DNA from 2 places in the Caldimonas thermodepolymerans genome. Region 2 is predicted to be linked to the other one. Evidence: predicted binding sites of a transcription regulator. Region 2 holds the regulator's gene; the other holds the start of a gene.

Region 1 (11,409 bases), 1.6 Mb from region 2:
GTGGTGGATCTCGCGGCCGCTGAGCGCGGGCAGCTCGATGCGGTCCGCCGGGCCGACCAGCGAGGAGTTCGCCTTCAGGAAGTAGCCCTGGATGTTGGCCAGCCCCCTGGAGGCCATCTCCCTGGCGTGGTCGTGGTAGTTGACCGGGTAGGCGACCAGCTTGTTCGGCCACGGCACCGGCGTTTCCAGGCGCACCGACTCCAGCGGCACGCCCGGCTCCGATGCGAGCAGCTGCTCCAGCTGCGGACGCAGCGCGTCGAAGTCGCGGATCAGGCGGTTGATCCCCACGGGCGGCCACTCGTCCGGGCCCGCCCCGCACAGGTGGCTCACGTCGACGACCTTGCACGTGTCGGAGATGCCGACGTGGCCTCCGTTGTATCGAACGATCTTCATGTTGCTCCTTGCCTGCTGCGCCGGTGGCGTCAGCCATGTCTCGAAACCGGCGTCAGTAGAGCAGCCGCAAGGTCCGCCAGAAAGGCGGCAGCGGAGATCCGAGCCATCTCGAAAAGAGAACCCCCCGCACCGCCCCGGCATCGCTGCCGTGTCATGCTGTGCGTCCATGGGTAAACCCCAGGCATCGATCTCGTTCGGAGATGGATGGGTTCTCCGCCAGCGGCTATGTCGACCGCCCGTGCAGTGGTCCACTTCGCACAGCGTCCGGATTTCCAACCGCCTGGACCCACGGCGACGTGCCGACACATCCCTAGACACAGGAGACAAACATGCCTTCCAAGCTCAAGCCGCTCTTCCGGCTCGCCCTCGCGCACGCCATCGCGCTGTGCGGCGGCGCGGCCCTCGCGCAGCAGTCGCAGCCGACCCCGGTCACGATGCTGGTCGGGTTCGCGCCGGGCGGCACGTCGGACGCCGTGGCCCGCGTGCTCGCGCAGAAGCTGCCCGAGTACCTGAAGCAGCCGGTGGTGGTCGAGAACCGCACGGGCGCGCTCGGCACCATCGCGCTGCGCGAACTCGCCAACACCCCCGCGGGCAAGCCCGTGTTCGCGCTCATGCCCTTCAGTGCCGTGGTGTTCCCTGCCCTGACCGGCATGGCCTCCGGCTACGACCCGCTCAAGGACCTGAAACCGGTCGCGAGCGTGACGTCCTATCCGCTGGGCCTCGTCGTCGGCGGCGACTCCAAGGTGCGCACCCCCACCGACCTGGTCAACTCGCTGAAGGCCGCCCCGGGCGATGCCCAGTTCGGCACCGCCGGCGCGGGCGGCCACAACCACTTCCTGGGGCTGCAGCTCGCCAAGGTGATCGGCGTGGAAGCCACCATCGTCCCGTACAAGGGCAACGGCCCGCTGATCACCGACCTGATCCCCGGCCACGTCGCCGCCGGCCTGATGGTCGCCGGTGAAGTCACGCCCTTCGTCAAGGACGGCAAGCTGCGCATCGTCGGCGTGCTGACCGCCAACCGCTCGCCGCTGATGCCGGACGTGCCGACCTTCGCCGAGCACGGCTTCCCGGTCACCGCCGGCGAAGCCTGGTATGGCGTGTGGACCCACGCGCGCGCCAGCGCCGGCGAGGTCGCACAGATGCAGGACGCGGTCAGCAAGGCTCTGGCCACACCCGAGGTGCAGCAGTCGCTGATCGAGAAGTTCGCGATGCAGCCCGACTTCCGCCCGGCCGCCCAGACGGAGAAGCGCCTGCAGGCCGACTTCGAGCAGTGGGCACCGGTCATCAAGGCCTCCGGCTTCAAGCCCCAGTGAGCCGCCCTCCCTCCCGTTTCGCACCCATTTCCATGACCCAGGAACTTGTCACCTACCGCCTGGAGGGCAACATCGCCCTCGTGGGCCTGAACCGGCCGGAGAAGCGCAACGCGATCAACGAGCCCGTCATCAACGCGCTGCGCGAGGCGATCGCCCGCGCGCACGAGGAAGCCGACGTGGCGGTGCTGCACGGCCACGGGCCGAACTTCAGCGCCGGGCTGGACCTCAACGAGGCCCTGGCCCGGGCCACCAACCAGGTGCCGCCGCGCAAGCGCCGGCGCCACTCGTGGCACGAGGTGTTCGACCAGATCGCGCGCGGCCCGATCCCGTGGATCGCGGCGCTGCACGGCGCGGTCGTCGGCGGCGGCCTGGAGCTGGCCACCGCGGCCCACATCCGGGTGTGCGACCGCACCGCGTTCTTCGGCCTGCCCGAGGGGCAGCGCGGCATCTTCGTCGGTGGGGGCGGGTCGGTGCGCATCCAGCGCGTGGTCGGCTTCACCGTGATGGCAGACATGATGCTGACCGGCCGCCTGCTCAACGCCGACGAGGCCGAGCGCGTGCACATCGTGCGCTACGTGGTGCCAGAGGGCGAGGCGCTGAACAAGGCGATGGAGCTGGCGGCACGGGTCGCCTCCAACACGCCCGACACCAACTGGCGCATCATCAACGTGCTCCCGCGCGTCGCCGACGCCTCGCACGACGACGGCCTGTTCATCGAGTACCTCAGCTCGAGCATGCAGCGCCCGCCCGAGGCGGCCGAGCGCCTGCGCGCCTTCCTCGAGGGCCGGGCCAGGCCGCTCGCCCCGAAGCCCGGCCAGGCCTGAGGAGAGCGGCGAGATGAGCACCCTCCTGACTCCCGTCGACGCGAGCGCGCGCGAGCTCGCGCTGGCCCACGTCGAGCGCGCCCGCCGCGAGGCCGGCGTCATTCCCGACATCCCGCCCGGCACGCCGCTGCGCCCCATCGGCTCGGTGGGCGTGATCGGCGCCGGCACGATGGGCGGCGGCATCGCGATGGCGATGGCCAACGCCGGCCTGCCGGTGATCCTCGTGGACGTCGAGGCGGCCGCCCTCGAGCGGGGCCTGCAGCGCGTGCGCGACAACTACGCCTTCAGCGTGCGCCGCGGCCGGCTCGACGAGGCCACCGTGGCCGAGCGCCTGGCGCGCATCCAGGGCGCCACCTCGCTCGACGCGCTGGCCGGCGTCGACCTCGTGATCGAGGCGGTGTTCGAGGACATGGCCCTCAAGCGCGACATCTTCTCGAAGCTGGACGCGCTGGTGAAGCCGGGCGCGATCCTCGCGACCAACACTTCGGGCCTGGACATCGACGAGATCGCCGCCGCCACCGGCCGCCCCGCCGACGTCGCCGGGGCCCACTTCTTCAGCCCGGCGCACGTGCAGAAGCTGCTCGAGGTGGTGCGCGGCGCCGCCACCGCGCCGGACGTCGTCGCCACCCTGATGGACCTCGGCCGCCGGCTGGGCAAGGTCGCGGTGGTCTCGCGCGTCTACCCCGGCTTCATCGGCAACGCGCTGTTCCGGCAGTACATCCGCGAGGCGCACTTCCTCGTCGAGGACGGCGCCCTGCCGCACGAGGTGGACGCCGTGCTGGAGTGCTTCGGCTACGCGATGGGCGTATTCGCGGTGCACGACATGGCGGGCAACGACGTGGGCTGGCAGGCGCGCAAGGCGCAGATCCCGACCCGCCCGAAGGACCGGCGCTGGAACGACCTGATCCTGGAACTGTGCGACATGGGCCGCATGGGCCAGAAGACCGGCAAGGGCTGGTACCGCTACGAGCCGGGCGACCGCACCCCGCACCGCGACCCCGAGGTCGAGTCCTACATCGTCGAGCGGTCCGCGCGCATGGGCATCGCCCGGCGCCCGATCGGCGAGGACGAGATCCTGGAACGCTGCCTGTTCAGCATGGTCAACGAGGGCGCCCGCCTGCTCGAGCAGGGCGTCGCCCTGCGCGCCAGCGACATCGACATCGCCTTCGTCACCGGCTACGGCTTCCCGGCCGAGCGAGGCGGCCCGATGTACTTCGCCGACCGGATCGGGCTGCAACGCGTGGCCGAGACGGTGCAGCGCATGCATGCCGAGCACGGCTACTGGTGGCAGCCCGCACCGCTGCTGCTGGAACTGGCCCGCACCGGCCGCAGCTTCCGCGACCGGGAGGCCGCGCGGTGAAGTGCGTCCGCATCGAGGCCTACGGCGGCCCGGAGGTGATGGTGCTGGCCGACATCCCCGTGCCGGCGCCGGGCCCGGGCGAAGTGCTGGTGCAGGTCAGCCATGCCGGGATGAACTTCATGGACATCCACACCCGGCAGGGCAAGTACCGGCAATCCCGCACCTACCCGGTCCGCCTGCCCTGCACCCTGGGCATCGAGGGCGCGGGCCGGGTGGTCGCCACCGGGCAGGAGGTCGCCGGCTTCGCCCCGGGCGACCGGGTCGCCTGGTGCATCGCCTGGGGCAGCTTCGCCGAGTACGCCTGCGTGCCGGCGCGCCTGCTGGCCCGCGTGCCCGACCGGCTGGGGCTGGACATGGCCGCGGCCAGCATGTTCCACGGCTGCACCGCGCATTACCTGGCGTACGACGTCGCGCGCCTTGCGCCCGGCATGAGCTGCCTGGTCCACGGGGCCTCCGGCGGCATCGGGCAGATCCTGGTGCAGATGGCGCGCCGCCTCGGCGTGCGAGTGTTCGCCACCACCAGCTCGGCCGCCCGCGCCGGACGCATCCGTGCCCTCGGCGCCGACCAGGTGCTGGACTATGACGGCGGCCGCTTCGCCGACGCCGTCCGCGACGCCACCGGCGGCCACGGGGTCGACGTGGTGTTCGACGCGGTCGGCCGCGAGACCCTGCGCGACAGCTTCCGGGCCACCCGCAAGCGCGGCCTGGTGGTCAACTTCGGCTCGGTGTCCGGCCCGCTGGACGACCTCGACCCGATCGAGCTGGGCGAGGCCGGCTCGCTGTTCCTGACCCGCCCGCGCCTGGCCGACCACATGGAGTCGCAGCCGGTGGTGCAGTCCCGTGCGGATGCGGTCTTCGCCAGCCTGCTGGACGGCTCGCTCGACATCGTGATCGCCGCGCGCCATTCCTTCGACACCCTGGCCGAAGGGCTGGAACGGCTGGAGCACCGCCGGTCCACCGGCAAGCCGCTGCTCGTGGTGCAGCCCGAGGCCGGCTGAGCCCCGGGCGGGGCCGGCCACGCCGGCCCCGTCGTCCCTGATGGTCACCCTTGAAAGGCCTCCGACCACCCCTATAATGAGGCTGTTAGCACTCTCTGCCGGAGAGTGCTAGTAGTTTCGGACGAGCCGCATTCCCGGGGCTCATCCTGAAAGTTAATGAGCGCTCACGTGCGCTCATTCTTATTCCAGACGTGCCTTCCTCTTCAAGGAGATGCAATGAAACTTCGTCCGTTGCACGATCGCGTGATCGTCAAGCGCCTCGAACAAGAAACCAAGACCGCTGCGGGCATCGTGATCCCCGACAACGCCGCCGAAAAGCCTGACCAGGGCGAAGTCCTGGCGGTGGGCCCGGGCAAGCGCAACGACAAGGGCGATTTCGTGGCCCTGAACGTCAAGGTGGGCGACCGCGTGCTGTTCGGCAAGTACAGCGGCCAGACCGTCAAGGTCGATGGCGAAGAGCTGCTGGTGATGCGCGAGGAAGACCTCTTCGCCGTCATCGAGAAGTGATCGTCGGCGTCGCTGAACGGTTCCCCTTACAAGTTTCAAAGCATTCGGAGTAATCAGACATGGCAGCAAAAGACGTGGTCTTCGGCGGTGACGCCCGTGCCCGCATGGTCGAGGGTGTCAACATCCTGGCCAACGCCGTCAAGGTGACCCTGGGCCCGAAGGGCCGCAACGTGGTCCTGGAGCGCTCGTTCGGCGCCCCGACCGTGACCAAGGACGGCGTGTCGGTCGCCAAGGAAATCGAGCTGAAGGACAAGCTCCAGAACATGGGCGCCCAGATGGTCAAGGAAGTCGCTTCCAAGACCAGCGACAACGCCGGTGACGGCACCACCACCGCCACCGTGCTGGCCCAGGCCATCGTGCGCGAGGGCATGAAGTACGTGGCCGCCGGCATGAACCCGATGGACCTGAAGCGCGGCATCGACAAGGCCGTCGCCGCCCTGGTGGACGAGCTGAAGAAGATCAGCAAGCCGACCACCACCTCCAAGGAAATCGCCCAGGTCGGCGCGATCTCCGCCAACTCCGACTCCTCGATCGGCCAGATCATTGCCGACGCGATGGACAAGGTCGGCAAGGAAGGCGTGATCACGGTCGAGGACGGCAAGTCGCTGCAGAACGAACTCGAAGTCGTCGAGGGCATGCAGTTCGACCGCGGCTACCTGTCGCCGTACTTCATCAACAATCCCGACAAGCAGGCCGCGATCCTCGAGAACCCGTTCGTCCTGCTGTACGACAAGAAGATCAGCAACATCCGTGACCTGCTGCCGACCCTGGAGCAGGTCGCCAAGGCCGGCCGTCCGCTGCTGATCATCGCCGAGGACGTCGAAGGCGAAGCGCTGGCCACCCTGGTGGTCAACACCATCCGCGGCATCCTGAAGGTCTGCGCCGTCAAGGCCCCGGGCTTCGGCGACCGCCGCAAGGCCATGCTGGAAGACATCGCCATCCTGACCGGCGGCAAGGTGATTTCGGAAGAAGTCGGCCTGACGCTCGAGAAGGTGCAGCTGGCTGACCTGGGTCAGGCCAAGCGCGTCGAAGTGGCCAAGGAAAACACCACCATCATCGACGGCGCTGGTGCTGCGGCCGACATCGAAGCCCGCGTCAAGCAGATCCGCGTCCAGATCGAGGAAGCCACCTCCGACTACGACCGCGAGAAGCTGCAGGAGCGCGTGGCCAAGCTGGCCGGCGGCGTGGCGGTGATCAAGGTCGGTGCCGCCACCGAAGTCGAGATGAAGGAGAAGAAGGCCCGCGTGGAAGACGCGCTGCACGCCACCCGCGCTGCCGTTGAAGAAGGCATCGTGCCCGGCGGTGGCGTGGCCCTGCTGCGTGCCCGCCAGGCCGTCGGCGAGCTGAAGGGCGAGAACGTGGACCAGGACGCCGGCATCAAGCTGGTGCTGAAGGCCATCGAAGCCCCGCTGCGCGAGATCGTCGCCAACGCCGGTGGCGAGCCCTCGGTCGTGATCAACAAGGTGCTGGAAGGCAAGGGCAACTTCGGCTTCAACGCCGCCAACGACACCTACGGCGACATGATCGAGATGGGCATCCTGGATCCGACCAAGGTGACCCGTACCGCGCTGCAGAACGCCGCCTCGGTCGCCTCGCTGATGCTGACCACCGAGTGCATGGTCGCCGAAGCGCCGAAGGACGAGACCCCGGCCCCCGGTGCGGGCGGCATGGGCGGCATGGGCATGGACATGTAATCGGTCCGGCCACACGCCGAACTTTCGCCAGGAAGGCCGCCGCAAGGCGGCCTTTTCTTTGGCCCCTCGCAAAGGCCGCATGCGTGCGGCCGGGGCGGCGCACCTGCCCGGCCGCGCGGCGGCCAGGGCATTTCAGGCAGGCAGGTCCGGACAGGTGCGGGCTGCGCCGAGGAAACGCCCGCTCAGTCCTCGGCTGCGCCCGGCGGCGCCTCGGGGTGTGCCCAGTCGTACAGCGTGGTCGCCAGGTCTTCCAGCCCGGTCTTCTTCAGCGCCGAGAACAGCGTGATGCCGATGTCGGCCTCGTCGGTGACGAACTCGCCCAGCGCCGCCCCGGCCCCACGCAGCGCTTCGTTGGCCTCCTTGCGGTTGAGCTTGTCGGCCTTGGTCAGCACCACCAGCAGGCGCACCTGGCCCGAGCCGACGCGCGGCGCGACGAAGCGCAGCAGCTGGTGGTCCAGCTCCTTGAGCCCGTGGCGCGAATCGACCAGCAGCACCACGCCGCTGAGGCTGCGGCGCACCTCCAGGTACTGCGCCATCACCTCCTGCCAGCGCAGCTTGGCCGCGCGCTCCACCGCGGCGTAGCCGTAGCCCGGCAGGTCGGCGAACACCGCGTCGGGCGCGCCCTTGGGGCCCAGCTCGAACAGGTTGATGTGCTGCGTGCGCCCCGGCGTCTTGGAGGCGAACGCAAGCTGGCGCTGCTGCGTCAGCGTGTTGATCGCGGTGGACTTGCCGGCGTTGGAGCGACCGACGAAGGCGATCTCCGGCAGCTCGATCGCGGGCAGCTGGTCCAGCCGGCTCGCCGTGGTCAGGAAGCGGGCGGTGTGGGCCCACGCGAGTGCTTTTTTGCCGGTTTGCGAGGCAGACGGAGCAGGTGAGCTGGAGGCTTGGGTATCGGACATTTGGGGAGCATTGTAAAATCCCGCGGTTTTGCATCCGGCCACACAACTTTTCCCACGACATGAAATCGATCGCTACCCTGCTGCTTGCTGCGTTTGCGTTGACTCCTGCTCTGGCGGCCGATGCGCCGGCGGCTGCCAAGCCCGACCTGGCCAAGGGCCAGGCCATCGCCAACCAGGTCTGCTCGGCCTGCCATGCGGTCGACGGCTCGCGTGGCAGCCCCGCCAACCCCATCCTCGCCGGCCAGCACCCCGAGTACCTGGTCAAGCAACTGACCGAGTTCAAGAACGGCAAGCGCAAGAACCCGGTCATGCAGGGCTTTGCCAGCGCGCTCAGCGAGGCCGACATGAAGAACGTCGCGGCCTTCTACGCGACGCGTGAGGCCAAGCCAGGCTTTGCGAAGAACAAGGATCTGGTGCGCCTGGGCGAGCAGATCTACCGTGGCGGCATCGCCGGCAAGCAGGTGCCGGCCTGCGCCGGCTGCCACAGCCCGACCGGTGCCGGTATCCCGGCGCAGTACCCGCGCCTGGGCGGCCAGCACGCCGACTACACCGAGGCCCAGCTGGTGGCGTTCCGCAACGGCGAGCGCACCAACAGCCCGCAGATGACCGCGATCGCTGAGAAGATGTCCGACCGCGAGATCAAGGCCGTGTCCGACTACATCGCCGGCCTGCGCTGATTCCCTCGCGCTGAACCGAACCGGCAAAAGGCGGGTCCCTCGCAGGGGTACCCGCCTTTTGTCTTTGATGCACGGCGCGCCCTGCCCCGGCGTCCGATAATCCTGCCCATGTCCTCCTCCGCCACCACCGGCCTCGAAGTTCGCTCCGGCTCGCGCCCGCTGCGCGACGCGGTGGAACTGATTTCCTCGATGCGCTTCGCGATCACGCTGCTGACCGTGATCTGCATCGCCTCGGTCATCGGCACCGTGATCCGGCAGCACGAGCCGTTCGTGAACTACGTCAACCAGTTCGGTCCGTTCTGGGCCGAGGTGTTCGGCGCGGTGGGCATGTACTCGATCTACAGCGCCTGGTGGTTCCTGCTGATCCTGGCCTTCCTGGTGATCTCCACCAGCCTGTGCATCGCGCGCAACACGCCGAAGGTGCTGCACGACCTGAAGACCTACAAGGAACACATCCGCGAGCAGAGCCTGCAGGCGTTCCACCACAAGACCAGCGGCGAGCTGGCCGAGGGCCACGAGGCGGCGCTGGCGCGCGTCACGCAGCTGATGCAGCGCAACGGCTGGAAGGCCAAGGCCCAGGTCCGCCAGGACGGCGACGCAGTGCGCGGCGTGATGGTCGCGGCCAGGAAGGGCGGCGCCAACCGCATCGGCTACCTGGCCGCGCACGCGGCCATCGTGCTGATCTGCCTGGGCGGCCTGTTCGACGGCGACCTGGTGGTGCGCGCGCAGATGTGGCTGGCCGGCAAGGAACCCTACACGGGCGGCGGCTTCATCGCCGACGTGCCCGAGAAGCACCGCCTGAGCCTGGCCAACCCGACCTTCCGCGGCAACCTGCTGGTGCCCGAGGGCGCGCGCTCGAACGTGGTGCTGCTGAACCAGTCCGACGGCGTGCTGCTGCAGCCGCTGCCCTTCGACATCGAGCTGAAGAAGTTCATCGTCGAGTACTACGAGACCGGCATGCCCAAGCTCTTCGCGAGCGAGATCGTGATCCACGACCACGAGACCGGGCAGGCCGTGCCGGCCACCGTGAAGGTCAACGAGCCGGCCTTCCACCGCGGCGTGGCGATCTACCAGTCCAGCTTCGACGACGGCGGCTCGAAGCTGCGGCTGCGTGCCTACCCGATGAACCACCGCGGCGAGGCCTTCGACGTCAGCGGCACGGTGGGCGGCGCCACCACGCTGTCCGGAGGCGACGAGAAGTACACGCTCGAGCTCGCCGGCCTGCGCGTGATCAACGTCGAGAACCTGGGCACGCCGCAGGACGCCACCGACGTGCGCAAGGTGAACCTGGTCGACAGCCTGCAGCAGCACCTCGGTTCGGGCGCCAAGGCGCCCGGCGAGCGCACGCTGCGCAACGTCGGCCCGTCGGTCACCTACCGGTTGCGCGACGCGAGCGGCCAGGCGCGCGAGTTCCACAACTACATGCTGCCGGTCGAGCTGGACGGCCAGCGCGTCTTCCTGGCCGGCGTGCGCGAGAACCTGGCCGAGCCGTTCCGCTACCTGCGCATCCCGGCCGACGACAGCGACAGCATCGACACCTGGATGCGGCTGCATGCCGCGCTGCAGGACCCGGCGCTGCGCGAACGCGCAATCACCCGCTACGTCGCCAAGGCGATCGACGGCGACAAGCCGGAGCTGGCCCAGCAGCTGACCATTTCCGCCCGGCGCGGGCTGAACCTGTTCGCCGGCGCCGAGCCGGTCGAGCCCGGCGGGCCGCTCACCGGCGGGCTGCAGGCGCTGGCCGACTTCATGCAGGCCAACGTGCCGGAGGCCGACCGCGCCCGCACCTCCGACGTGCTGATCCGCATCCTCAACGGCGTGCTGTACGAGCTGACCCAGATGACGCGCGAGGCCGCCGGCCTGCCGCCGCTGCCGGGCGACGAGAAGACCCAGGCCTTCATGACGCAGGCGGTGCTGTCGCTGTCCGACGCCGGCCTGTACCCGGCGCCGCTGCTGCTGCAGCTCCAGGACTTCGAGCACGTGCAGGCCAGCGTCTTCCAGGTCGCGCGCGCGCCGGGCAAGTACCTCGTCTACCTGGGCTGCCTGCTGCTGGTCATCGGCGTGTTCGCGATGCTGTACGTGCGCGAGCGGCGGCTGTGGATCTGGCTGCAACCCGCCGGCGCGGGCCGCACCCGGCTGACCGCCGCCCTGTCGTCCACGCGCAAGACGCTGGACACCGACCGCGAATTCGAATCCCTCAAGGCCGCGCTGCTGCCGGCCGTGCCTGCCGAGGAGGCTGCACGATGAACACCACCACCCTTTCGCTCAACACGCCCGGCTACTTTGCCCGGCGCACCTGGTTCGACTGGCTGTTCGCCGCCCTGGTGGTCGCGGGCGCGATCACTGCCTTCGGCCGCTATGCGGGGTCGATGGACGGCTACGAGAAGGCCATCCTGGTCGGGGCCGTGCCGGCCGCGATCTGGCTGGGCTGGTTCTGGAAGCCGCTGCGCGGACTGATGCTGGGCGTGGGCGCCGCGGCCTTGCTGGCCATCGCGCTGTACCTGCGCACCACCGACGACTTCGGCGCGGACCTCGCCGCCGGCGAGAACGTGTTCCTGCTCAAGTACTTCCTGTCCAGCCAGAGCGCCATCCTGTGGATGAGCGTGCTGTTCTTCATGAGCACGGCGTTCTACTGGATCGGCTTCTTCTCGCGCGGCAGCGCGGGCACGGCCGAGCGCATCGGCTCCAGGCTGGCCTGGGCGGCCGTGGCGATGGCCCTGATCGGCACCCTGGTGCGCTGGTTC
Region 2 (11,409 bases):
CCCCGATGCTTCTACTGAACTCTCGCAAGATTGAACACCTGCACCCCGACTTGCAGCCGTTGTGCCGCCTGCTTCTTGAGCGCTGCGCCGCAGCGGGCTATGACGTCTTCTTGACTCAGACGTTCCGCTCGACTGAGTACCAGAACATGCTCTACGCGCAGGGTCGCACCCAAGCCCAACTGAACGCTGCGGGACTCGGCCACGTGATGGCGGAGCCCTCAAAGCCTAGGGTAACGAACGCGCGCGGCGGCTCATCGGAGCACAACGCGACGCTGAACGGCATCCCTGCGTCACGCGCTTTCGACATTGCTTTCATGCGTGATGGAAAGGCCTCATGGGCTGACTCTGAGCCTTGGGACAAAGTCGGCGCCATCGGCCGCAGCCTCGGTCTCGAATGGGGCGGGGACTGGAAAACGTTCAAAGACCGCCCACACTTTCAGCTGCCCAAGAGCCGCTGACCAACCCTCACCTCATATACAGGCCTGTTGTCCAGCCGACAACAGGCCCACCCTTCAGTCACCGGCCCGCGTTCTTCGATAAATCAACGACCTGCCAGCGGTCTCGTCGGCCGCGCCGCTGCTTAGCCTCCCCACCTGGACCTCCGTCAAGCTGCATATACATGCTCGCTATACGACGAGAACCCACCTGCTCACAGCAACACCCAGGGAGCGCCACAATGACTGAGCACAACCAAGCACACACTGCTGTCAAAACTCACCGCGGGATGCCAGGCATCCGCGTGTGTGTCTTCAAGCCGGGAGGCGGCAAGCTGACAACAATCTATGTGAACAACGTTCGTCTAGCTGACCTGCTCGAAGTAGCTGACGGTGACATCGGCGCAGTGACGCACGCTGCGCGCTACGCGAGCCTTCGATGCACGAAGGAAGCGGGCGCGCCCTGGTCGCACACCGTGATGAAGGATGCTCGCAAGCTGTTGCTCGCAGCGCGTGCCCGCAGGGAAGCGCATGCTTTGGCGGCAGCTGCTGCTGAGAACAACGCAGCGTGGGAGCAAGCTTTGCACTAGTCGTGCACTAAGTAAGAGTTCAGGGCGGCGGATGCCGCCATTTTCTTTTTGTTGACAGGGCTGCGTACGGCTCGCAGCCCTGGGCCGGCCAGCACTACGTGGGGCCGAAGTGAACCGGGGCCGGCTGATGTCTGCTCGCCGAGAAATAGCAGCGTAAGCACCGCGACATGTCGCGAGCCCTACCCCGTCTCATGGCGGTGAGGGGGACGAGCCAGGGGGTGGGGTGGGGCAAGAGTTTTGCCCAGGGTTGAGCGCGCCCCGCACATCGTGGTAGGCCGGGTGGGATTCGAACCCACGGTGGACTTTCGTCGACGGATTATGAGTCCGCTGCCTGCAACCAACACGGCGTCCGGCCCTATGTGCGCAGCCCCACAGTCTATACCGAACTTATGCAGCGGAAAGTTCGTGGAAAGGTCAACACTGAAGCTACGCGCTGTTTGTCGATAAATGCAAATAGTAACAACGACTTACGTGACACTGTCGGGACAAAACGCATCAGCTTATGAGTCCGCTGCTCTAACCGACTGAGCTACCGGCCCGTGTCCTGCGCGTTGCACGCGGGAAGCGCGCATTGTAGTGGGCGTCTACTTCTGGCTGAGCGCGTTCGACACCAGCCGGGCCGTGATGTCCACGATCTGGATCATGCGGTCGTAGGCCATGCGCGTGGGGCCGATCACGCCCAGGGTGCCGACGATCTGGCCGTTCACTTCATACGGCGCGGAGACGACCGACAGCTCCTCGTAGGGCACCACCTGGCTCTCGCCGCCGATGTAGATGCGCACGCCCTCGGCGCGGCTGGAGACGTCCAGCAGCCGCATCAGCTGGGTCTTCTGCTCGAACAGGTCGAACAGCTTGCGCAGCGAGTCCAGGTCGCTGGAGAAATCCTGCACCTGCAGCAGGTTGCGCTCGCCGGAGACCACGACCTGCTCGCTGTCCTCGGCCATCACCTCGGTGCCGGCCTGCACGGCGGCCTGCATCAGCGTGGCGATCTCGCTGCGCAGCGCGTCGATCTCGTCCTTCAGGCGCGCGCGCACCTCCTCGATCGTCAGCCCGGCGTAGTGGGTGTTGAGGAAGTTGGTCGCCTCGACCAGCTGCGAGTCGGTGTAGTCCCGCTCGGTGAAGATCACCCGGTTCTGCACGTCGCCGTCGGGCGCGACCAGGATCACCAGCACGCGGCGGTCGGACAGGCGCAGGAACTCGATGTGCCGGAACACCGACGGCTTGCGCGGCGTGGTCACGACGCCGACGAAGCGCGACAGGCTCGACAGCATCTGCGCCGCGTTGGCGATCACGCGCTTGGGCTGGTCGGGCTGCAGCTGGCTGGCCACCGCCGGCGGGGCTGCCTCCACGTCCAGCGGCCGCACCGTCAGCATGGTGTCGACGAACAGCCGGTAGCCGCGCGGCGTGGGCACGCGGCCGGCCGAGGTGTGCGGGCTGGCGATCAGGCCGAGCTCCTCGAGGTCGGCCATGACGTTGCGGATGGTCGCGGGCGACAGTTCGAGTCCGGACGCCTTGGACAGCGTGCGCGAGCCGACCGGCTGACCATCGGCGATGTAGCGCTCCACCAGCGCTTTCAAGAGCAACCTGGAGCGCTCGTCCAAGCGGGGGTCCAACATGCAAAAGATTGTAGGCCGCCCCTTCGTCCGTCGGGTAGGGTGGGGCTTGCCGGCCTGCGTTCCGGGTGGCGCTGGCGCCCCCGGGATCGCCCGGAATCCGGGGGGAGCCCTGTGGTGTAATCCCGCCCATGCAGTCGTCGCGTTTCCGTCATGTTGCGTTGATCGGCAAGTACCAGGCCCAGGGGATCGAGCCGGTGCTGGAGGACATTGCCCAGTTCATCCTGCGGCAGGGCGCCGAGGTGACGCTGGAGCACGACACCGCGCTCAACACCGGGCTGGCCACGCGCTATCCGACGCTGGACGTGGACGGCATCGGTGCGGCCTGCGACCTCGCGGTGGTGGTCGGCGGCGACGGCACCATGCTGCACATCGCGCGCGAGCTGGCCCGCTACAACGTGCCGCTGATCGGCATCAACCAGGGCCGGCTCGGCTTCATCACCGACATCCCGGTCCACGAGGTGCACGCCTCGCTCGGGCCGATGCTGCACGGCGACTTCGAGGAAGAGCACCGCACCATGCTGGAAGGGCAGGTGGTGCGCGACGGCGAGGTGATCTACGACGGCTTCGCGATGAACGACGTCGTGGTCAGCCGCGGCGCCACCGCCAGCATGGTCGAGCTGCGGGTGGACGTGGACCGCCAGTTCATGGCCAACCTGCGCGCCGACGGCCTGATCATCGCCTCGCCGACCGGCTCCACCGCCTACGCGCTGTCGTCGGGCGGCCCCATCCTGCACCCGGCGATCAAGGGCTGGGTGCTGACCCCGATCGCGCCGCACACCCTGTCGCACCGGCCCATCGTGCTGCCGGATGCCAGCGAGGTGACGGTGGAGATCGTCGCGGGCCGGGATGCGAGTGCCAACTTCGACATGCAAAGCCTGGCGAGCCTGCTGCACGGCGACCGCATCCGCGTGCAGCGCTCCGCCCACCAGGTGCGCTTCCTGCACCCGCGTGGCTGGAGCTACTACGCCACTTTGCGCCGCAAACTTCACTGGAACGAAGGGGTGGGAGCCTGATGCTGCGCCGCATCGCGTTGCGGGATTTCGTCATCGTCAGCGAGCTCGACGTCGAGTTCGAGGCGGGTTTCTCGGTGCTGACCGGCGAGACGGGGGCCGGCAAGTCCATCCTGATCGACGCGCTGCAGCTTGCGCTGGGCAGCCGCGGCGACGCCGGCGTCGTGCGCGAGGGCGCGCAGCGCACCGAGATCACCGCCGTGTTCGACACCCCGCCGGCCCTGCACCCTTGGCTGGACGAGGCCGGCTTCGAGATTGCCGACGAACTGCTGCTGCGCCGCACGATCGACGCGCAGGGCAAGAGCCGCGCGTGGATCAACGGCAGCCCCGCCACCGTGGCCCAGCTGCGCGCCGCGGGCGAGGCGCTGGTCGACATCCACGGCCAGCACGCGTGGCAGAGCCTGACGCGCGCCGACGCCGTGCGCGGCCTGCTCGACGCCTATGCCGGCACCGACCTGAAGCCGCTGGCGGCCGCCTGGCAGGCCTGGCGCGAGGCGCAGCAGCTGCTGGACGACGCCCGCACCCGCCAGGCCGACCTGGAGCGCGAGCGCGAGCGCCTGGCCTGGCAGATCGGCGAGGTCGACAAGCTCGCGCCGGGCGCCGACGAGTGGGACGAGCTCAACGCCGAGCACCGGCGCCTGGCCCACGCCCAGTCGCTGATCGACGCGGTGCAGGCCGCGCTGGACGCGGTCTCCGAGGCCGACCAGAGCGCCGACGCGCTGACCGGGCGTGCGGTCGAGCAGCTGCAGGACGTGGCCGGGTACGACGCGTCGCTCGCCTCGGTGATCGAGGTGCTGCAGTCCGCGCAGGCGCAGCTGCAGGACGCCTCGCACAGCCTGCACGGCTACCTGCGCCACGTCGAGCTGGATCCCGAGCGCCTGCAGGAACTCGACGAGCGCCTGTCCACCTGGATGAGCCTGGCGCGTCGCTACCGCCGCCCGCCGGAGGAGCTGCCCGCGCTGCTGGAAGGCTGGAAGGACGAGCTGCGCCGCCTCGACGCCGCCACCGACCTGGAGGCGCTGGAGCGCGCCGCGGCCGAGGCGCGCCAGCGCTACGACGAGGCCGCCAGGAAGGTCTCGCAGGCACGCCGGCAGGCCGCGCCGAAGCTGGCCGCCACCGTCACGCAGGCGATGCAGTCGCTCGGCATGGCCGGCGGCCGCTTCGAGGTCGCGCTGGTGAAGCTTGACGCGCCGCAGTCGTTCGGGCTGGAGGCGGTGGAGTTCCTCGTCGCCGGCCATGAAGGCAGCACGCCGCGGCCGCTGGCCAAGGTGGCCTCGGGCGGCGAGCTGTCGCGCATCGCGCTGGCCATCGCGGTGACCACCAGCCGCCTCGGCGAGGCCGGCACGCTGATCTTCGACGAGGTCGATTCCGGCGTGGGCGGCGCGGTGGCCGAGACGGTCGGACGGCTGATGAAGCAGCTGGGCGTGGACCGCCAGGTGCTCGCCGTGACCCACCTGCCGCAGGTCGCGGCCTGCGCGGACCACCACTACGTGGTCAGCAAGGCCACGCGCGCGGGCGTGACGACCAGCGAGGTGCGGCCGGTCGCGGGCGAGCAGCGCGTCGCCGAGATCGCGCGCATGCTGGGCGGGCAGCAGCTGTCGGGCACCAGCTTCGCGCACGCGCAGGAAATGCTGGAGACCGCCGCCGCACCGGTCGCGGCAGCCCCCACCCCGTCACGAGGACGCAGACGCCCATGAGCCAGGCACGCGACGACGCTGCCGCCACGCCGCGCGAGGTGGTGCTGATCACCGGCATCTCCGGCTCGGGCAAGTCGGTGGCGCTGCATGCGCTCGAGGACGCGGGCTACTTCTGCGTCGACAACCTGCCGCCGGAGCTGATCGAGAGCTTCCTGTCGCTGGAACAGTCGCGCTTCACGCCGCGCGTGGCGATCGCCGCCGACGTGCGCAGCGCGCGCTCGCTGCCGCTGCTGCTGCCGACCATGGCCAAGCTGCGCGGCATGGGCCTGACGGTGCGCGAGGTGTTCCTGGACGCCTCCACCGACACGCTGGTGCGGCGCTTCTCCGAGACGCGCCGGCGCCATCCGCTGTCCGACGGCCGCCATGACTCGGACCTGGCCGCCGCGCACCGCGCGCTGATCGAGGCCATCGAGCTGGAGCGCGAGCTGCTCGCCGAGCTGCGCCAGGCGTCGTCGGTGATCGACACCAGCCAGCTGCGCCCGGCGCAGCTGCGCAGCTGGATCCGCAACCTGGTGCAGGCGCCCGCGGCCCAGCTGACGCTGGTGTTCGAGTCGTTCGCCTTCAAGCACGGCGTGCCGCTGGATGCGGACTACGTGTTCGACGTGCGCGTGCTGCCCAACCCGTACTACATCCGTGAACTGAGGCCCCTGACCGGCCGCGATGCCGACGTGATCGCCTACCTCGAGGCGCAGCCCGAGGTGCCGGAGATGGTGGCCCAGATCGAAGCCTTCCTGCGCCGCTGGCTGCCGGCCTTCGAGCAGGACCAACGCAACTACCTCACCGTGGCCATCGGTTGCACCGGGGGGCAGCACCGCTCGGTGTACTGCGCCGAGCAGCTGGCCAGACGCTTCCAGGGCCGTGGCACCACCCTGGTCCGCCACCGGGAACTGGACGCGCGCGACGCCGCTGCATGAACACTGCTTCCACCACTTCCCCGATCCCGTTGCCGCTGTTTCCGCTGCAGTCGGTGCTGTTTCCCGACGGCCTGCTGGGGCTGAAGGTGTTCGAGGCGCGCTACCTCGACCTGATGGTCAGCTGCCTGCGCGAGGGCCGGCCGTTCGGCGTGGTCGCGCTGCGCCGCGGCCAGGAGGTGCGCCGTCCGGGCGAGCCGGTCGAGTTCGAGGCGATCGGCTGCGAGGCGCAGCTGCTCGAGGCCGACAGCACCGAGCCGGGCATCCTCCACGTGCGCTGCCGCGGCGGCCGGCGCTTCGAGGTGGTCGACAGCCGCCAGGAACCCAACGGCCTGTGGGTCGCGGACGTGCGCTACCTCGACCCCGACGCGCAGACCTTGCCCACCGAGGAGCTGCTCGGCTCCGCGACCGGGCTGGCCAACGCGATCCGCGTCCTCAAGGAGCGCAACCAGGTGCCGTTCCTCGAGCCCTACCGCTTCGACGACGCCGGCTGGATCGCCAACCGCTGGTGCGAGATCCTGCCCATCCCGCTGGCCGCGCGCCAGAAGCTGATGGAGCTGCCCGACCCGCTGGTGCGGCTCAAGCTCGTCGACCAGTTCCTGCGCCAGAAGGGCATCCTGCAGGACTGAGCCCGCGCGGCGCGACTCAGCGCTGCGCGAGCAGCTTGCGCAGCGGCGCGGGCAGCCCGTAGGCGCCCAGGTCCTCGTAGCGGACCCAGCGACCGCCTTCCCAGCGCGGCGCGTCCTCCAGCTGCAGCTTCACCGGGTGCAGCACCCAGTCGAAGTGGGTCAGTGCATGCTCGATGGGCGGCTGCGCCACCGGCACGGCGCCCAGCGGCGCGGCCGCCTCGCGCAGCGCCTCCAGGCTGGGGTACTCCGGCAGGCTGTACAGCCCGGCCCACACACCCGTGTCCGGGCGCTGCATGAGCCAGACGGCATCCTCGTGTTCGGCCCACAGCCACCAGTTCTCGCGCCGGCTGCGCTTGAGCTTGCGTGTCTTGACCGGGTAGTCCTGCGGCCGGCCCGCGGCGCTGGCCGCGCACAGGGCCTGCACCGGGCACAGCAGGCAGTGCGGCGAGCGCGCCAGGCACACGGTCGCGCCCAGGTCCATCAGCCCCTGCGTGTAGGGGCCCATGTCGCGTTCGGGCAGCAGCGCCTCGGCCAGCGCCCACAGCTCGCGCTCGTGCTTCGCCTGCGCGAGGTCGTGGCCGTAGCCCAGCACGCGCGTGAGCACGCGCTTGACGTTGCCGTCGAGGATCGCGGCGCGCTCGCCGAAGCAGAACGCGGCGATCGCGGCGGCGGTCGAGCGGCCGATGCCGGGCAGGCGCTCCAGTTCGGCGGCGCTGGCGGGAAAGCGTCCGCCATGCTCGTCGCGCACCACCTGCGCGCAGCGGTGCAGGTTGCGCGCGCGGCTGTAGTAGCCCAGGCCGCTCCAGGCGGACAGCACCTCGTCCAGCGGCGCGTCGGCCAGCGCGACCACGTCGGGAAAGCGCGCGAGGAAGCGCTCGTAGTAGCCCAGCACCGTGGTGACCTGGGTCTGCTGCAGCATGATTTCCGACAGCCACACGCGGTACGGGTCGCGCGTGCGCTGCCAGGGCAGCTGGTGGCGCCCGTGCTCGCGCTGCCAGGCGATCACGCGGGCGGCGAACCCGGCGGGCAGGCGAGCGGCATCGACCGGAGACGGGGTCGGCATGGGCGGCGGTCGACCCTCAGCCCTGCGCGGAAGCCGGTGCGTTGAGCGGCAGCTCGATGGTGACCGATTCGATGCCGCCCATCGGCAGCGGCCCGGTCGCGGCGATCTCGATGCCTTCGATGAGCGTCGCCAGGCGCGCCTGCAGGTGGCGCAGGCGTTCCTCCTGGGCGCTCACTTCCTGGATGCGCGCCTCGAGCTCGTTGCTGGCGGCCTGGATGCGCTCCAGCGATTCGCGGCGGCGCTTGAAGTTGCGCCGGCGCTCGCGCAGCTGCGAGTCGATCTGCGACGAGGCGGTCTTGTTCCACAGTTCCAGCTCGCCGCTCGCGCCCTCGAACACGACGCGCAGCTTGGACACCAGCATGCGCCGGAACTGCTCCATGAAGCGGTGCTGCGACAGCCGCAGCGCGTGCGACAGCCCCAGGTACTGGATGTAGTTGCGCTCGATCATGTCCAGGTCGGCGATGAACTGGGACAGGTCGGGCGCCGCCGGCACCGACAGGCCGAAGCCGAACTCCGCGTTCAGCTTGGTGAACGAAGCCCCCAGCATGTCGTGGATCTCGTGGCCCTGGGTCTGTGCCTTGCGCAGCTGCTCGCGCAGCACGGCGCACATGTCCGAGAAGGCACGCTTGACGCCGAAGTTCAGCACCGAGCTGCGCAGCTTCTCCTGCAGCATGTCGGTCTGCTCGCGCACCACGTCGTTGCTGATGGTCGTCAGCGCGTCCTTGAGCATGCGCGTGTGCACCGAGCGCATGGCCTGCACGCGGGCGATGCACTGCTCGAACTCGGCGCTTTCGGCCTCGACGCGCTTGAGCATCATGCCGACCATGTTGCTGTTCTTGCCGCGCAGGCCGCGCAGCTCGAGCAGCTGTTCGGCCAGCTGGCGGCGCCGGTCGTTCAGGCGCCGGCCGATCTGCGCGGTGATCTGGCTGGTGCCGTCGAGCACCACGCGTTCGAGCACCTCGCGGCGCTGCGGCAGCAGCTGGTGGCCCAGCGCGTCTTCCAGCGCGAGGATGCGGCTGGCGCGCAGGACGTCGGCGTCGCCGCTGACCCGCCCGGCCAGCGCCTGCTTGGCCGAGATCGGGAACACGCGGTTCTCGGGGATGCCCAGCGTCTGCGCCGTCAGCGCGCGCTGGCGGGCGATGTGGATCTCCACCTCGGCGCTGGGGCTGAGCGGGTCGCTCAGCGAGTCGATCTTGTTCAGCGCGACGTAGCGCGCCAGCGGCTGGCCGCACAGGTGCTCGCGCCAGATCGTCAGGTCCGACTTGGTCACGCCGGTGTCGGCCGCGAGGATGAAGACCGTCGCGTGCGCCGAGGGCAGCAGGCTCACCGTCAGCTCCGGCTCGGCGCCGATCGCGTTCAGGCCGGGCGTGTCGAGCACCACCAGCCCGCGCTTGAGCAGCGGGTGCGGGTAGTTGATGATGGCGTGGCGCCACGCCGGCACCTCGACCATCCCGGCCGCGTCGACCGGCGGGTTGTCCTCCGGCCGGTCGTCGTCCCAGAAGCCCAGTTCGCGCGCCGCTTCCTTGGGCACCTTGCGCGTCTGCATCACCTGCAGCAGCTCCTCGGCCAGCAGGTCGGGGCGCTTGATGTTCAGCTCGACCTGCTTCCACGCGCTCGGGTGCCCGCGCAGCTCGGCCAGCGAGGCGCTGCCCAGTCGGGTGTCGATGTCCAGCAGCTTCAGCGACGGCGGCTCGTCCGGGTCGTAGCTCAGCTCGACCGGGCACATGGTCGTGCGACCGGGGGTGGCCGGCAGGATGCGCCGGCCCGTGTCGGCGAAGAAGATCGCGTTGATCAGCTCCGACTTGCCGCGGGAGAACTCGGCGACGAAGGCGACGACCAGCTTCTCGCCCGCCAGGCGCTGGGTCAGCGAATCCAGCAGTGCGGAGGTCGGCGGATCCAGCAGGTCGTGGTCGAACAGGAAGCGCGACAGCTCGCCCAGCCGCGATTCCAGATCGGCACGCCATGCGCCGAGCGCATCGAGCTTGTTCGCAAAGGACGGCACCATGGAAAGGGGCAGCAGGCTAAGGGGGAACAGCAAATAGTAGCCGAGGGCGCATGGTAGCCCAAGGCTGCGGGGCGCAGGGGCGGGCCGCCCCCGGGGCGCGGACAGGCGGTGCACCCGGTGGCGCGAACGGAATCCGTGTTACGTGCAGTCACATCCGCCGCGGCTCAGCGGCGCTGGCACTGAGGACAGAAGAAGGTCGACCGCTGGCCCTGCTGGATGCGGCGCACCGGGGTCCCGCAGCGCCGGCAGGGCAGGCCCTCGCGGTCGTAGACCTGGGTCTCGAGCTGGAAGTAGCCGCTTTGCCCCTCGGCGTTGCGGAAGTCGCGCAGGGTCGAGCCCCCGACCTCCAGCGCGCGGCGCAGGGTGGTCCGGATCGATGCCGCCAGGCGCTCGCAGCGCGCCAGGCCGATCCGCCCGGCGGCGGTGCGCGGATCGATGCCCGCGCCGAACAGCGCCTCGGACGCGTAGATGTTGCCCACGCCGACGACGATGTCGCCGGCCAGCAGCGCCTGCTTGATCGACACGCGCCGCCCGCGCAGCCGCTGGTGTAGGTAGGCGCCGTCGAAGGCCGGGTCGAACGGCTCGATGCCCAGCGTGCCGAGCAGCTTGACCGCGGGCGGCGCGTCCAGCGCCGGGGCCCACACCACGGCGCCGAAGCGGCGCGGGTCGTGCAGGCGCAGCAGGCCGCGGTCGGTGGCCAGGTCGAAATGGTCGTGCGGGCCGGGTGGCGGGGCCAGCGGCGCGAAGCGCAGCGACCCGGACATCCCCAGGTGCAGCAGCAAGCCGCCCTCGTCGAGCGCCATCCACAGGTACTTGCCGCGCCGGCTGACCGTGCCGACGGCCTGGCCCACCAGGCGCTCGGGCGCGCAGCCGAGCGGCCAGCGCAACGGCTTGCCCAGGCGCACCGCCTCGATGCGGGCGCCCTGGATGCGGTCGGCAAAGCTCAGCCGCGTGACTTCGACTTCCGGTAACTCGGGCATGAGGGGAATTATCGGGGGCTCCGTAGAATCAGACACGGTCGTCCCCGCGCCGCGCGGATGCCCGCACCATCACAGGGAGTGCCTTCCATGCCGTCTGCCGTGTCCTCGTTCCGCCTGCTGATGTTGGCCGCCAGCCTCGCGGGCGGCAGCTGGGCGGTGGCTGCCGAGGCGCCGGCGGCGTCCGGCGCCCCCGTGCGCGCGCCGGTGGAGTCGTCCGGCCTGGATGCGCCGCTGTTCTACCAGCTGCTGGTCGGCGAGATGGAGCTGCGTGCCGGCAATGCGGCTGCGGCCTACGAGATCCTGCTGGACGGTGCACGCAAGACCGGCGACGAGCGGCTGTTCCGCCGTGCCGTCGAGATCGCCTTGCAGGCGCGCGCCGGCGACCAGGCGCTGGCCGCCGCCCAGGCCTGGCGCACCGCGGTGCCCGGCTCGGTCGAGGCGCACCGGTTCGCGGCGCAGCTGCTGGTCGGGCTC

What was found. The regulator HrcA, encoded in region 2, represses chaperone genes, less so after heat shock. The targets are predictions, from matches to a motif close to TTAGCACTCNNNNNNNNNGAGTGCTAA.
Region 1: the regulator HrcA is predicted to act here: its motif matches at 4,974-5,000, upstream of groES (co-chaperone GroES).

What each region holds. Positions count from the first base shown of each region.
Region 1 is NZ_CP064338.1:880,469-891,877, reverse strand. It holds gene IS481_RS04385 (fumarylacetoacetate hydrolase family protein) at 1-393, opposite strand, end outside; gene IS481_RS04380 (Bug family tripartite tricarboxylate transporter substrate binding protein) at 723-1,706, shown strand; gene IS481_RS04375 (crotonase/enoyl-CoA hydratase family protein) at 1,739-2,530, shown strand; gene IS481_RS04370 (3-hydroxyacyl-CoA dehydrogenase) at 2,544-3,890, shown strand; gene IS481_RS04365 (quinone oxidoreductase family protein) at 3,887-4,888, shown strand; gene groES (co-chaperone GroES) at 5,105-5,395, shown strand; gene groL (chaperonin GroEL) at 5,455-7,089, shown strand; gene yihA (ribosome biogenesis GTP-binding protein YihA/YsxC) at 7,272-7,988, opposite strand; gene IS481_RS04345 (c-type cytochrome) at 8,048-8,665, shown strand; gene IS481_RS04340 (cytochrome c biogenesis protein ResB) at 8,774-10,912, shown strand; gene ccsB (c-type cytochrome biogenesis protein CcsB) at 10,909-11,409, shown strand, end outside.
Region 2 is NZ_CP064338.1:3,111,978-3,123,386, reverse strand. It holds gene IS481_RS14715 (M15 family metallopeptidase) at 6-458, shown strand; gene IS481_RS14710 (hypothetical protein) at 677-1,024, shown strand; tRNA gene IS481_RS14705 (tRNA-Ile) at 1,293-1,380, opposite strand; gene hrcA (heat-inducible transcriptional repressor HrcA) at 1,609-2,640, opposite strand; gene IS481_RS14695 (NAD kinase) at 2,769-3,653, shown strand; gene recN (DNA repair protein RecN) at 3,653-5,347, shown strand; gene rapZ (RNase adapter RapZ) at 5,344-6,261, shown strand; gene IS481_RS14680 (LON peptidase substrate-binding domain-containing protein) at 6,258-6,887, shown strand; gene mutY (A/G-specific adenine glycosylase) at 6,904-7,950, opposite strand; gene IS481_RS14670 (dynamin family protein) at 7,967-9,955, opposite strand; gene mutM (bifunctional DNA-formamidopyrimidine glycosylase/DNA-(apurinic or apyrimidinic site) lyase) at 10,120-10,935, opposite strand; gene IS481_RS14660 (tetratricopeptide repeat protein) at 11,023-11,409, shown strand, end outside.